One region of the Mesorhizobium opportunistum WSM2075 genome, then DNA from elsewhere that is predicted to be linked to it. Evidence: riboswitches for the same ligand, from Rfam matches in the RefSeq annotation. Region 1 holds a riboswitch; the other holds the start of a gene.
What was found. A riboswitch is a leader RNA that binds a small molecule or an ion and turns the genes downstream of it on or off. The one in region 1 is predicted to bind thiamine pyrophosphate.
Positions count from the first base shown of each region.

Region 2: it holds a riboswitch for thiamine pyrophosphate, as region 1 does, so the genes downstream of both, thiB (thiamine ABC transporter substrate binding subunit) here and MESOP_RS16725 (YkoF family thiamine/hydroxymethylpyrimidine-binding protein) in region 1, are expected to answer to the same signal.

Region 1 covers NC_015675.1:3,463,719-3,471,317, reverse strand. The annotation lists gene MESOP_RS35670 (ABC transporter substrate-binding protein) at 1-202, opposite strand, end outside; partial or broken gene MESOP_RS35665 (ABC transporter ATP-binding protein) at 209-961, opposite strand; gene MESOP_RS16730 (ABC transporter permease) at 958-1,806, opposite strand; gene MESOP_RS16725 (YkoF family thiamine/hydroxymethylpyrimidine-binding protein) at 1,820-2,428, opposite strand; TPP riboswitch at 2,419-2,532, opposite strand; gene MESOP_RS16720 (hypothetical protein) at 2,717-3,031, shown strand; gene msrA (peptide-methionine (S)-S-oxide reductase MsrA) at 3,101-3,619, opposite strand; gene MESOP_RS36565 (hypothetical protein) at 3,642-3,767, opposite strand; gene MESOP_RS16710 (glycosyltransferase family 39 protein) at 3,810-5,237, opposite strand; gene MESOP_RS16705 (hypothetical protein) at 5,549-6,256, shown strand; gene MESOP_RS16700 (GNAT family N-acetyltransferase) at 6,364-6,834, opposite strand; gene MESOP_RS16695 (hypothetical protein) at 7,009-7,326, opposite strand; gene MESOP_RS16690 (hypothetical protein) at 7,430-7,599, opposite strand, start outside.
Region 2 covers NC_015675.1:1,385,035-1,392,633, reverse strand. The annotation lists gene MESOP_RS06645 (RNA polymerase factor sigma-32) at 1-65, shown strand, start outside; gene MESOP_RS06640 (M48 family metalloprotease) at 113-1,519, opposite strand; gene thiQ (thiamine ABC transporter ATP-binding protein) at 1,838-2,614, opposite strand; gene thiP (thiamine/thiamine pyrophosphate ABC transporter permease) at 2,607-4,226, opposite strand; partial or broken gene MESOP_RS36735 (ABC transporter ATP-binding protein) at 4,281-4,438, opposite strand; gene thiB (thiamine ABC transporter substrate binding subunit) at 4,475-5,473, opposite strand; TPP riboswitch at 5,517-5,631, opposite strand; gene MESOP_RS06620 (thiamine diphosphokinase) at 5,719-6,363, shown strand; gene MESOP_RS06615 (ABC-F family ATP-binding cassette domain-containing protein) at 6,365-7,599, shown strand, end outside.

The DNA of each region.
Region 1 (7,599 bases):
GAATGTCGACCTCGAGGCCGGCGTCGGAATAAAACCCCTTGTCGCGGGCGACGAACAGCCCGATGTGGTTGGTGTTGACCGTCCAGTCCAAAGCGACGGTGATTTTCTGCATCGCCGCGAAAGAGCGGCCCGGTCCGGCGATCAGCGGAAGACCGCTGGCGAGGGTAAGCAGCAAGGCCTGCCGGCGCGTCAGATCAGTCATGGTCATGTCCTTTGGAGGTTGAGGGTTGAGCAAAATGTCGAGGATCTCGGCCTCGAGTGCGATGGCCTGGCGCGCGGCGGCACCGGTCGGGTCGCGCGGACGCGGCAACGGCACCCTGATCTCACGCAGCACACGGGCCGGGCGCGCCGACAGCACATAGATGCGGTCGGACAGGTATACGGCTTCGCGCACATCGTGGGTGATCAGCAGTGCCGTCCAGCGATGGTGCCGCCACATCTGCTCGAGCCAACGCTGCATGGCGGCGCGGGTCAGTGCGTCGAGCGCGCCGAAAGGCTCGTCGAGCAAAAGCATGTCGCGCTCCTGCACAACCGTGCGCAACAGCGCCGCGCGCTGGCGCATGCCGCCCGAAAGCTGCGCCGGAAAATGCCGCTCGAAGCCGACAAGTCCGAATTCGGCGAACAGCGGCGCGACCCGCGCCCGTGCTGCCTTGCGCTTGATGCCTTGCACTTCGAGCCCGAGTGTCGCGTTGTCGAGGATGCGCCGCCACGGCATCAACGCATCGCGCTGCGGCATGAAGGCAAAATGCCGGCCGTGATCGTCGAGCGGCACGCCGTCGAACAACATCTCGCCTTCGCCATGTTCGGCGCCGGTCAGAAGCTGGAACAGCGTCGACTTGCCGGCGCCCGACGGTCCGAGGATCGAGACGAATTCGCCGGCACCGACGTTGAGCGAAATGTCGGCAAGAACGTCGAGCCCGCCAAACGCCTTGCGCACATGTCGCAATTCGAGCCGGCTCATCTCCGCGCCGCCTTTGCCGCGGCTTGCTTGCCCGCGGCCCGTTCCCAGGGCATGGCCAAGCGCTGCAGCAGCACCGTCAATCCGAACAGGATGAGAGTAAGCGCGGCGCTGACGCCGACGGCGGCCAGCACCAGGTCGGGGCGAAAATTGTTCTTGGCGTTGAGCATGTAGATGCCCAGCCCCTTGGCGGCACCCGCATATTCGGCGAAGATGGCGCCGACGACGGCATAGGTGATGGAGATCCGCAGGCCAGCGAAGAAATATGGCAGCGCCGAAGGCAGCCGCGCCAGCACGAAGACGCGCCAGCGCCCCGCCCCCATGGCGCGTAGCATCTGGCCGATCTCGGGCTCGGTTGCCTCATAGCCCTCGACCAGCGCCACCAGCATCGGGAAGAAGGTAACCAGCGCCACCAGCATGATCTTCGGCGCCAGCCCGAAGCCGAACCACAGCACCACCAGCGGCGCGATCGCAACCAGCGGCAAGGTCTGGCTGATGATGAAGACGGGAAAAAGCGCGCGCCGCAGCGGCTGGAAGAAGTCGACCAGCATCGACAGCGCGAAAGCGGCGCTGAGCGAAAAGGCAAAACCGATGAGCGTGGCGCGGATGGTGGGAATGGCGTTGTCGACCAGCGCGTCACGATTGAGCATCGCCTGCTCAAAGACACGCGAGGGCGCCGGCAGCGTCGTCGGCTTGATGCCGGAATAGGTAGCATAGAGTTCCCAGGCCACGAGCAGCAACCCAACCGACATTACGGCCGGTACTGCCTTGGCGAGGATGCCCGCGAGGTGACGCGGGCGGCTGAATGACGATGAGACCACGAGAGGACAACCTTGACGGTCGCGCATCGGCGCGAGCGGTTCAGACAGCAGTGGGGCTGTTGGCGGAAACCGTGACGTCGAGGGTTACGTGGCCGGCACCCGGCCCGAAGCGGCAGAAAGCTTCGTTGAGCGCCGAAAAGATCGCGCCCGTATCACCGCGCAGTTTGGTGCAGAAATTCTTGGAGCGATCGTAGACGCCGGACTGTTTCAAGAAATCGATGCAGCCATAGATCTCGTCCATGTGGTCGCCAGTACCCATCACATAAAGCGAGAATTGCGCCGCCGCCGGCTGGCCGGTGGCGACCGCGCCATGCACGGCTGCGATGGCGGCTTCCTTGCGCGGGCAGAGCGGCCCGACAGGTCCGCCGAAGGCCTCGGAGCGGCAGATCGGATCGTCCGGCTCGCCTGGGCAGCCACGCGAAATGGCGGCTGACAAAACGCAATGCTTGCCGCTGTGCGCGGCCGCCACGAACAGGTCGCGCAGAGCCGGGAACAGCACTTCGGGCGGCCCGACCAGCAAGGTCGAGATGTCGTCGGTCTCGATCCTGAGCCGGTCACGATAGGGATCGAGCGCACCGAGCGCGCCCAAAATGACGCCGACGAAATCGTCGGCCATGGGATATAGGGAAATCTGTGCGCCTGAAAACATAGCCCGCCTCGCTCCGCTGGTATTACCCAGATCAGCTTCTAGGGTCTGTGGGCTTGCCGCCCCCGTCTCAGCCCCGACCGTACGGAGCACCCCTGTGGATGGGCGCGTTAAAGCACCATTCGATCGATTGGGGAAGCCGTTTTTTTCAGCGAACTGCGCCAAAAGCATTGCGCCAGAGTGGGAGCGATTGGCTCTGGCGGCGCGAGAATTTATCGGGAACCTTCATCGGACCGAGAGGTTGTCCCACCAGTCGCTACGCGACGAGTTCACAGAAAATGGAGACAAACCATGTTCATGAAAATCCTCGCAGCTTCGACGCTCACCATCGGCCTGGCCGCATCGGCCATGGCGCAGAGCAATGACACAAGCGGCACCAACGGAGCCGGTAGCGGCAGGTCGGTCACGGTCGATCCGAATACGCCAGCTTCGCCCAACACCGTCGACCCGTCGGTGACCAACAGCACGACTGGCACGCTGGATGATATGAACTCCAACGCGGATCGGAATTGTCCTGCCCATCCGCAGGGCGCGCAGCCCGATGCCAATGGCATGTCGCCGGGTACCACCGCGCCGACGGTTAACGACAAGCATTGCGGCAAGTAGGATTTGCAATGAGAAGAAACCGCGGAGCGAGCGCTCCGCGGCTTCTCAAATCCTGTCGTATGACTGAATCTACGGTACCGCTTTTTCTCGAACCGGCAGCTTCCAGCCTGGCCTGACGAAATGGCAGGTGTAGCCGTTGGGATATTTCTCCAGATAATCCTGATGCTCCGGCTCGGCCTCCCAGAAAGCACCGACCGGCGCGACTTCGGTGACGACCTTGCCGGGCCACAGGCCCGAGGCATCGACATCGGCGATGGTGTCTTCGGCGACGTTCTTTTGCTCGTCGCTGGTGTAGTAGATCGCCGAACGGTAGCTCATTCCGACATCGTTGCCCTGTCGGTTGCGTGTCGTCGGATCGTGGATTTGGAAAAAGCGCTCCAGCAGCGTGCGATAGCTGATCACGGCCGGATCGAAATTGATCTCGATCGCCTCGGCGTGCGTGCCATGATTGCGATAGGTGGCGTTTGGCACATCGCCGCCCGAGTAGCCGACACGGGTCGAGATGACGCCGGGATAGCGCCGTATCAAATCCTGCATGCCCCAGAAACAGCCGCCGGCAAGTACTGCGCGTTCGGTCGAAGTCGCCATGTCACCTCTCCTCAAAAGCAATTCACGGAAAACGGACCGCGATTTCCGTCTTGAATTGCACGACAACAAATTGGATTTCCCATAAATGGGCACTGTCGGCGACTTCGTCCAGTCGCCCGAGCGCGGCGCCGGCGGTGCGTGCGGCCATGCCCCGACGAAATGGCACGACGCGGAACCGGATCCGTGGACTTCAGCTGTGCGGTTGTCCAGCCGGGCTGTCGACAGCAAGCGGCAGGCGCGTGCCGGGCGGGATGGCGGCAAAACTGATCGCCACCGGCGGCGCCTCTTGCGACCAGTTGAAAAGAACGGTCTTGACCGGAATGTTGTCCAGCCATGAGTGCAACTGCGGTGGCACGCCATGGCCCAGCCAAACCATCAGCATGCCGTGGTCGTGCAACCGCTGCAGTGTGATCCAGGGCGCGAACCGCATATCGAGGTCGGTGAAAATCGACGGCTTGTCATAGGCATTGAGACCCGCCAGCATCGCCAGATTGGTGTCGCCGCCGACGATGTCGAGTCGGCCGGGCACAGCCGCGTGCCAGACTGCCTCGGCCTCGTCCGAGATCGGTCGTGCCGGCCAGCAAACGGCGTCCATGCGCCCGCGCACATTGCAGTCCGTCCAGCGGATGGCCGCATAGGCGCCTGACATGCCGACGATGCAGATGAATGCGCAGATCGTCAGTTTTCGCATCTCTGTGGCGCCGAGCCGATGGCCCAAGAACGCCAGCGCGACGACGCCGACAAGATTGTACATCGGCGCGCCCCAGGCTTCGCCTGTGCCGGTAAACAGCGAGGCGACCATGACCAGCGCCGCGGGCCCAAGGCCCATCCACATGAGATAAACACGCGAGCCGCGCTCGACGGGCTCTTGCGGAGCCGGCGAGCGCCGCAGCAGCCCTGATATCGCCAGCACCAGAAAAAAGCCGGAGAGCCCGGCCATCTGGACACCGGCATAATAAAGGCGCGCTCGGTGTTCAGTCACCCATTCGTCACGGCCGGCGAAATAGGTCAGCGGCAGGAAATCGATACGGTAGAGCTCGACGGCCAACGGCGTGGCGACGGCGAGAAAGACGGCAAGGCCAAGCCACGGCCAAGGTGTCGCCAGCCGGCTGCGCGCGCGCGCATCGGACAACAGCCACAGAGCGCCGAAGGCGAGCAGCAGGCCGGTGGAGAATTTGGCATAGAGCCCGACGCCCGAGACCAGCCCGAGCGCGAGCCACCAGCCCGGCCCGCCACCACGGCCGGCGCGCCAAAGCAGCCAGCAGATCGCCGCCCAGAACGGCATCTGCGCATAGTCGTGATTGAATTGCGGGGTGGGCCAGCCAAAGAAATAGACCGATGGCATCAAAAGCACGGCAGCCAGCGCCCGGCTATGACCCAGCATGTCGCGGGCCAGCAGATAGACCAGGATGAAGGTCGCGGAGATGGTCAGCTGGGCGAGCAGATATTGCGGCCAGCGGAACGATCCGGTCAAAAGATGGCTGGTCTCGAGCAGCCAACCAGGGAGCTGCGGGTGCTTGTAGGTCAAAAGCACCCATTCGCGGCCCCACATGAAGCCCTCCACGACATCGCCGGGCGGCGCGGGATCGACGAGCGCTGGCACCACCGTCCAGCACAAGATCTGCGCCAGACACAGAAGCGCCAGCAAATACCGGGGTTGGCGAAGCAGGCCGGACCAGACAGATGACGAACTCAAGCCCGGGGCAGGCAGCCCCGCCGGCACCCAGCGATCCAAGGAGTCATCGATCCCCACCATGCGGCGCTTAAATCACATCGTCCGGTTCGCCGAACAGCCCAAACGCCAAAGCTTACAAAAAAGTATACTTGCGTGCCATTGCAACACCAAGATTGAACCGGAATTTCAACGCTCCGCGGCCCGCCTTCCCCAGGCACACGGCCTGAAGCCCTGTCTGAACATCCGGATTCCAGATGCGCCATCAACATGCCGTCATTCACTACCGCGCGCTCGACTTCTGGCTGGCGCGCGCAGCCGTTCTCGTCATCATCTGCCTGCAGCTTCTGGTCATCAACAATCTCTCATTCGGTCCGCGCTGGCTGGCACCGGGACTGGAAGCGGCCCTGCTCGTGCCGCTGTCCGTGGCGACGGCATGGACGCAGGTCGCCACCAGAAAAGCGGTCGAGGACCACGAATGGCATGCCATCGGCCAGTTTCGCGCCATGATCCGCCGAACCGCCCTGACGATGACCGCCGTCATCAGCGTCATGAATTGCGGCTCGCTGGTCTTGCTGGTGCATGCCTTGCTGGAGGGACACGCCGGCAACAGCGGCACGACACTGCTGATCGACGCACTCAACATCTGGGTGACAAACGTCATCGTCTTCGCCTTGTGGTTCTGGAGCACCGACCGTGGCGGGCCGCCGACCTGCGGACTGGTGAAGCTCGCGCAGGCCGATTTCCTGTTTGCACAGATGACCCTGAACGACCGCGAGCTGGCCCAATGGCTGCCCGGCTTCGTCGACTATTTCTTCCTCGCCTTCACCAATGCGACGGCGTTTTCGCCGACCGACACCTTGCCGCTCTCCCAGCGCGCCAAGCTGCTGATGATGGCGGAAGCCATGATCTCACTGCTGACGATTGCGCTGGTCGCGGCGCGAGCCGTCAACATTCTGGCCTAGGGTAAAAGCGCGAAATAGCCCGCTCCGGCGAACCGAAGCGGGCTATTTCGTTGACTTCGATGGTCGCGATGCCGCGCTTGCTGAGCTTGTAGCTGTTGCCGCTGTGCTCAATCCGCGCCGAGGTCGCGTTCGAAGACCACCTGGTCGCGCAGCGGAATGCCATTCACGAGCAAGCCTTCGGGATAACCGGTCGATGGCCCGAACGCATCCTGCACGATGCGACACATCCGAAAGCCCTGTCTCTGATAAAACCTGAGATTGCCGATATCGGCCGTAGCGGTCGAGACGATCAGGCGCCGGCCGTTGCACTCACGGCAGCGGATGATTGCCGCCGCGACAAGGGCACGCCCCAACCCTTCGCTCTGCCTTGCAGGACGGACCGCGAGGCTCTTGAGTTCGAAGACACCGCCCTCGCCCGTCTCGATGATCTGCACATGGCCGACGATCCGGCCGCCCTCGCGAGCGACCATCACCTCGCCCCGACCGATATAGCCGGAAATCTGCATGGAGGAATCGTCTGCCAGGGCAAACAGAGGCCGTAAAGCCTCGCGGTTTCCATCGTATCGTTCAATAAGCATTCATAAGTCCGGACTGGATCAACGCCACCGCGAGTTCGGCATTCCTGCGCTGGGATATAGCAGCGGCTGGCCATGAGCCACAAATGCAAAAAGCCCGCCCCGGCGCGAGCCGAGGCGGGCGTTGGTTCAATCGAGCCGTCGGACGCAGATTCTCGATACCGGCAAAGCCGGGAGTTATTTCTCCGTTGACAGCTTGAATTTGCGCACGATTACCTCGAACAAAAAATCCGAAATCCACATGGCGCAGATGCCGATGAGAAAGGCCGCCGCGAGCGTCGTCGTGTCGTCATTGGCCAGCGGCAGGCCGGTGGCGCGGGAATATTGGACCACGGGCAGTGTGAGATAGGCAGCGGCAAGCGCGCCACAGATTGGTGACGCCACCATTTCGCGCAGTTTGTAGCGGTGGCGCGACAGCGCGCGCAGGACACCACCGGCAAGACCGGCGGCGACGACAGGTCCCTTGATGCCCAGCAGGTCGAAGAGATCGTGCATCATGTCACCACCCTTGCGGCGAGGAAAACGAAGATCGACCCGGCGCCGAAAGTGACCAACTCGCCGAGCAGCAGGGCCGAGCCCAACGGAAGCAAGACAACCGTCAAGGCTTCCACCCGCACAGTTTTTCGCCTTTGCGGTTGTGCGCCAAAAGCGCCTTGACCTCGGTGTCCGACAGCGCGTCCACGGCGGCCGTCGACAGGCGCAGCGGGCTGGACACCGCACAGAACCCACCCTTGACGGTTGTGCATCCGGCCATTGCGGCCAGGACCG
Region 2 (7,599 bases), 2.1 Mb from region 1:
CCATGGAAAAGCTCAAGGTCGCGCTGGTGAAGCAGAATCCGGAGTTCCTGGCGACAGCCGCCTGATCCCCAAAAGTGTGTGTCAGAGCCCGGAGTGCGTTTGCAACGCGCTCCTACTTGTCGGTGACGATCTTGACCTTGTCGCCGGCCGAAACCGCGGCACCCGGCGACAGCGCATTGAGCACGCGGAACAGGTCGAGCTTGCGGTCGACGCCCACCATCTGCGCGGCGAGCGAGCCCATGGTCTGTCCCGGCTGCACGGTGAGCACGCGGATGTGCAGCGGCTTCAGGGCCGCTTTTTCAGCAGGGCTCAGGATACGAAACGACCCGCTGACCGAGCGTGCCACCGTGTCGAGCGAGGTGCTGGCCGAGGGTGCAGCGGTCAGCAGCCGGTAGACCTGGCCGCCGGCGCGGATCACCGCGATGTCGAACTGCCAGCCTTCGGCGCCGGCATGCGCGGTCGCCGCCTCGTTGCCGTTGATCGTTTCCTGCTTGACAGTGCTGTCGTCGAGACCGGCGACCCAGCCGCTCCGGATGTAGTCGGTCAAGGCGCGGTTCTTGTCGATCGAAACCCCGTCGAAGCGGATGGCTATGTCGCCCGGCCCGGTCGCCGTCACCGCTGCCGCGGAATTGTCGATGATGAAGCCGTCCGGCACCGTGAATGACACACCGAGGCCCGGATGCAGGAAGGTCTCGCCGCGCACGTAGCCTTCCTCCGGCGTATCTCCGTAGAGCAGGCCGTCTATGCCGGCGAGGAAGGAATCGCGGTCGCGCGTGCCGACGCCGGGGGCGCCGAACTGGCGGGCATGGCGCTGCGCCAGGTCGATGCGCTGCGGCGTGTTGGGATGCGTCGCCAGGAAGTCGAGGCTGGCGTCGGTGGCACCGCTGATCGAGCGGAAATCGGTATAGGCCGACATCGATTGCAGGAACCGGCCGGCGGCGTATGGATCATAGCCGGCTTCGCCGATCGACTTGATGCCGATGGCATCCGCTTCCAGCTCCTGGTTGCGCGAGAACTGCGCCAGCCTGAGCTTGCCGCGGATCAGTGCGGCCTTGGCGGTCGGGCTGTCGCCGAGCACGTCCGAGACCACCTTGGTCGCCAGGCCTTCCTCGGCCTCCAGCTGCTGGCGTTGCAGGCCGTGGTTGGCGGTGACGTGGCCCATCTCGTGCGCGATGACCGCGGCGAGTTCGGACGAATCGTTTGCCAGCGCCAGCAGGCCGCGCGTGATGTAGAGATAACCGCCCGGCAGCGCGAAGGCGTTGACGTTGGGCGAATTCAAAATGGTGATGCGGTAGGTCTGGGTCGGATTGGCGGACACCACGGTCAGGCTGCCGACCACCTTGGCGACCATGCGCTCGAGCTTGGGATCGGAATATTCCCCGCCATAAGTCGCCAGGATGCGCGGGTGCTGCGCCTTGGCCAGTTCGGCGAGTTTGTTGTTGGCGCCGACATTGTCGACCGTGATCGGCTTGTCGGACGGCTGGAACCCGGATTCCTGGACTGCCGGAGGTGTGAACATCTGGCAGCTTGCGAGCGCCACGGCAAAACCGGCCAGCGCCAGAAAGCGCGCCAGCGGGTTCCATCTTGGTCTGTCAACGCCGATCGCCAGAACGGCTTCCTTTCGGGTCCCGGCGCATGACCACGAAAATCGGGGGCGATCTTCGGAATTATCATGCGCAAACAAACTACTACAGCATCCGTCACACGTCCCTCGGGGCGTGCGGCGGATGCTGTAGGCAAATCACGGCCTGTGCCGGACCAATAGGGCGGACCTAGCCACACTACGTCTGCCATGGCAAGCAAGCGCCACTTCGCCCGAAGACGGTTTGGCCGTAAATTATGTCCGCTTCCGGGCAATATCTCGTGATACGGCATCCCCAGCACCGGTACCGATATAGTGCCGGAACGCCTCGGGACCAGCCCCGGCAAAGAAATCCTCGGCGGAGCCGGTGGCCGCCACGGCGCCATTGTCCAGAAACACCACATTGCGGCCGATGCGGCGCGCATCCTGCGGCTGGTGCGTGACGAACAGCACCGTCATGCCATGGTCGGCATGGACGCCGGCAACCAGGTCGAGCATGTCGTCGCGCAAAGCGGGCCCGAGCGAAGCGAAGGGTTCGTCGAGCAGCAGCACCGGGCGATCGCGCACCAGCACGCGGGCCAGGGCGACGCGCTGGCGCTCACCGCCCGAGAGTTCGCGCGGCAAGCGTTTTTCCTTGCCGGCAAGGCCGGTGCGCGCAAGCGCGTCGGCGATATCAGCGCGGTCGGCCTCGGTCAGCCGCAGCGACGGCGAGCGGCCGAGCCCGACATTCTGCTCGACGCTGAGATGGGCGAAAAGATTGTTTTCCTGGAACACCATCGACACCGGCCGCGCCGCCGGAGGCGCGCCGCCGACATCGGCCCCGCCGATCAGCACACGGCCGGACCGTGGCGTCTCGAACCCGGCGACCAGGTTGAGCAGCGTCGACTTCCCCGAGCCGCTCGGCCCCATGATGGCGGTGATTTCCGCCGCGGCGAACGCGACATCGAAGGTGAGCGGCGCCTCGCCATAGCTGAACGAAACCTTGTCCAGCCGCACCGGAACACCTTTCCTGCCAATCGCCCCATCAGACATCGCGGGCCATTCCTTTTCCCAGCCGGTCCGCTGCCAGGACCAGCGCCAGGCAAACCAGGCCGAGCAACAGTGCCAGGCCGGCGGCGTCCGCGGTGCGGTAGCTGCCCATGCGCGCCAGCAGAAGGTAGGGCAATGTCTGCACGGAATCACTGCCGAACAGCGCGATGACACCGAGATCGCCAAGCGACAGCGCCATGGCGAAGGCGAAGGCGGTGGCGAGCGGCCGCCGCAGCGACGGCCAGTCGACCAGCCGCAGCCTGGCCCAGCCCGCTATGCCGAGCTGCGCGCAGAGCCGTTCGTGACGCTCGCTGCCCGCATCATAGGCGGGACGGACCGCGCGCAACGCGAAAGGCATCGCCATCACCGCATTGACGGTCACGACCATGACCGGGGCGATGGCGAAGACATCGCCGGCATGGCGCAGCAGCAGGAACCAGCCGGCGCCGATGACGATGGGCGGCACGACCAGGACGAACCCCGCGCCGGTATCGGTGGCGTGTTCGAGCAGCGTCCTTGGCCCGGAGCGGCGGTTCAGCGCCAGCGCCCTGCGCGCCATGGTCAAGGCCAGCGACAGCATCACCGAAAGCAGCGCCGACAGGAAGGCCAGCACCGCACTCGTCAGCGTCGCCTGCCGGACCGCGGCCTCGCCGGCGAGCCGGCCGAGATCGGCGCCAAGCCCGGAGATCACCGTGGCCGCCATCGGTCCGGCAACGAACAGCAGCGCCAGCACGATGAGCGCCGCGTTCAGCCAGGTCTCGGTCCGGTTTACGGAGAGATAACGGCGCGGTGCAACCGGCAGGTTGGTGTCGCCGACGACATTGGCGCCAAGCCGCGTCAGCGCCAGCACCACGATGAAGGTCAAGGCGATCTGCAGCAGCGTCAGCGCGACCGCCCGCGCCGGATCGAAATCGAAGCGCAGCGCCTGATAGATGCCGACTTCCAGCGTCGTCGCGCCTGGTCCGCCGCCGAGCGTCAGCACGATGGTGAAGGAGGTAATGCAGAGCATGAAGACGAGCCCGGCGACGCCGGGCAAGGCGGCGCGCAGCGTCGGCCATTCGATCAGCCGGAACGCCGGCCGCGCGCCCATGCCAAGCTGGCTCGCCAGCCGCCACTGGTCGGCAGGAATGGTCTGCAGCGCCTCGAGGAACAGCCGCGTGCTGAGCGGCAGGTTGAAGAAGACATGGGCGACGAGGATGCCGGACAGGCCGTAAATGCCTGGCCAGCCCTGCCCGCCGACCGCGCCGAACAGACCGGCGAAATAACCGGCGCGGCCGTAGAGCGCCAGGATCCCGAGCGCCGCGACGATGGCCGGCAACGCCAGCGGCACGGCAAAGAGCTGCAGCATGAAGGCGCGGCCCGGGAAGCGCGGGTGCCGCGACAGGGCGCGCGCCACGAACAGCGCCGGGGTGACGGACAACAGGGTCGAGAGCGCGGCCTGCCAGAGCGTGAAGCGCACGACGCGCAGCAGATAGGGATCGAAGGCCGCCCAAGCGCCCGTGAGATCGTGGGCGCCCTCGACAAGCAGCCCGGCAAACGCGCCACCGATCAGCAGCGCGATCGCGGAAAGCGCGATGATGCCGGCGCTGACGCGGGGGTCAGACGCGCGTTGCACGCTGGACCGCCTGTCTGCGCGTCGCGGCACTTACAAAGGATTGTGCTCTACGGCGCCCCCCTCTGTCCTGCCGGACATCTCCCCCACGAGGGGGGAGATTGGCAGTTTCCGCGCTTAGCTTATATCTGCAGCGTCGGCGATTTGCGAAATCACCGATGACGTTCGATCTCCCCCCTTGTGGGGGAGATGTCCGGCAGGACAGAGGGGGGCGCCGTAGAGCAATCATCTTCGGTCGGTTTGCCTCAAAACTACCTGCTCATCACCGCCAGCCACTCATCCACCCAGGCCTTGCGATTAGCGGCGACCTCCTCGGGGCTGAACAGCAAGGTCTTGGTCGGCTTGACCAGTTTGCCGAAGGCCGGGTTGAGCGGCTTGTCGGTCTTGCCGGCGGGGAACATCCAGTTGGTCTCGGGGATGGCGTCCTGGAACTTCGGGCTGGTCATGAAGGCCATGAACTTTGCAGCCAGCGGGTTCTTGGCGCCCGTGGTGGTGATGCCGGCAACCTCGATCTGCAGGTATTCGCCCTCCTCGAAGGACGCCGCCTGGTAGCGCTCGGTGTTCTCGGCGATCATGTGATAGGCCGGCGACGTGGTGTAGGACAGCACCATCGGCGCCTCGCCCTTGGTGAACAGGCCGTAGGCCTCACTCCAGCCCGGCGTCACCGTCAGCACCTTCGCCTTGAGCTTGGCCCAGGCCTCCGGCGCCTTGTCGCCATAGACCGATTTGACCCACAAAAGCAGGCCGAGACCCGGCGTGGAAGTGCGCGGATCCTGGATGACGATCTTGTCGTCGGCACTGCCCTCGACCAGTTCCTTGAGGCTCTTGGGCGGTGTCTTGAGCTTCTGCGTGTCATAGACGACGGCGAAGTAGCCATAGTCGAAGGGGACGAAAGTATCGTCGCTCCAGCCACCCGGCACATCGACGTCGGACACCGCGCCATGCGGCGCGAACAGGCCTGTCGCCTTGGCATCGGCGGTGAGATTGGTGTCGAGGCCGAGCACGATGTCGGCCTTGGTCGAGGCCCCTTCGAGCTTGACGCGGTTGAGCAGCGCCACGCCGTCGGCGACCGAGACGAACTCGACATCGCAGCCGCATTCGGCCTCGAATTCCTTCTTCACCACGGGGCCTGGACCCCAATCGGCGGTGAAGCTTTCATAAGTGTAGACGGTGAGCTTGTCCTTGGCCAAGGCCGGCCCGGACAGCGCCAGAACCGCTGCCGAGACAAGAGAGTATAAAAGCGTGCGCATCGGCGCCTCCTTCGTTCGAGTTGAAAGGAATTGAGGCGTCGGACTGTCCGAAACGTCTAATCCCTCCGCCGGTACAAACCGGATCAGGTTCAGCGGGTTGGCGAGACTGCCTCTCAGCCGGTCCGCGAAGATCGCGTCCGGCACCCCGTTAGAGCGTTTCGACACATAGGCCGGGCCAATGAACCGCGCAAGTGGGAGTTTGCCGCCTTCCGTTTCGCGTGTCGGGCTGGTAAGGGCCACACGATATGAGCACATTCACCATCCTGCTTGGCGGCGATCTCATCCGCACGCCGCGGCTCGACCGCCAGATCGAAGGCTGCCGCGTGATCGCCGCCGACGCCGGCATCGGCCATGCGCGGCTGCTCGGCCTTGTCCCGGAACTCTGGGTGGGTGATTTCGATTCGGTGCCGGCTAATCTGCCTGACGATCTGGCCGCCGTGCCCCGCCAGACCTTTCCGGCGGAGAAGGACAAGACCGATGGCGAACTGGCGATCGCCGCCGCACTCGAACGAGGCGCGACCCGCCTGGTGCTGGCAGGCGCTTTCGGCGGCAAACGGGCCGACCACGCTTTCCTGCATCTGTCGCTCGCGCTGCGGCTGGCCGAGACCGGCACCGGAGTGGTGCTGACCAGCGGCGCCCAGGAAGGCGTGCCCTTGCTGTTGGGAAAGACGGGTTTCGACTATACCGACGGCACGCTGTTTTCGATCCTCGGCTTTTCAGACCTCGCCGGCCTGACCGTCACCGGCGCCAAATGGCCGCTGAACCAGGTCGAGGTGGCCTTCGGTTCGTCGCTGACCATCTCCAACGAGGTCCGGGGGGGCCTCGAAATCGCGCTCGGCCATGGCCGCGCGCTGCTGCTCGCTCATCCCTATCCCTTGCCCGAAAGCTGACATGGCCCCGCCTCTTCTCAATCTCGACGGGATAAAACTGACCTTCGGCGGCACACCGCTGCTCGATGGCGCCGCCTTGACCGCTTCGGCCGGCGATAAGATCGCGCTGGTCGGCCGCAACGGCTCGGGCAAGTCGACGCTGCTCAAGATCGCCGCCGGCCTGATCGAACCCCAGGACGGCGAGGTGTTCCGCCAGCCGTCGGCGACCGTGCGTTATCTGCCGCAGATGCCCGACATGGAGGGTTTTGCCACCGTGCGCGCCTATGTCGAGGCGGGGCTCGGGCCCGCCGACGATCCCTACCGCGCCAGCTATCTGATGGAGCATCTCGGCCTGTCGGGCGAGGAACGGCCGAACGATTTGTCCGGCGGCGAAGCCAGGCGCGCCGCCCTTGCCCGCGTCATGGCGCCGGAACCCGACATCCTGCTGCTTGATGAGCCGACCAACCATCTCGATCTGTCGGTCATCGAGTGGCTGGAAGAAGAGCTTGTCCGCACCTCATCGGCACTTATCGTCATCTCGCACGACCGCCGTTTCCTCGAACGCGTCTCGCGCGCCACCATCTGGCTCGACCGCGGCCAGACCCGCAGGCTCGACAAGGGTTTTGGTCATTTCGAGGAATGGCGCGATCAGGTGCTGGAAGAGGAAGAGCGCGAGCAACACAAGCTCGGCCGACAGATCGTGCGCGAGGAGCACTGGCTGCGCTATGGCGTGACGGCGCGGCGCAAGCGCAACATGCGCCGCCTCGGCGAGTTGCAGACCATGCGCAAGAGTTTTCGCGGCCATCGCGGCGCCGAGGGTTCGGCGACCATGGTGGCCAGCGACGCCGCCGAATCCGGCAAGCTGGTGATCGAAGCCAAGAACATCGAGAAGAGTTTTGGCGATCTCACCGTGGTCAAGGGATTCTCGACCCGCATCCAGCGCGGCGACCGCGTCGGCCTCGTCGGACCGAACGGCGCCGGCAAGACGACGCTTTTGAAGATGCTGACCGGTGAATTGGCGCCGGATGCAGGCTCGGTGCGGCTCGGCACCAATCTGGAGATCGCCACGCTCGACCAGAAGCGCGAGGCCGTCGACCCGCAGGAGACACTGGCGCAGTATCTCACCGACGGGCGCGGCGAAAACCTCGTCATCAATGGCGAGCAGCGCCATGTCGTCTCCTACATGAAGGATTTCCTGTTCAAGCCGGAGCAGGCGCGCACGCCGGTGCGCGAATTGTCCGGCGGCGAGCGGGCGCG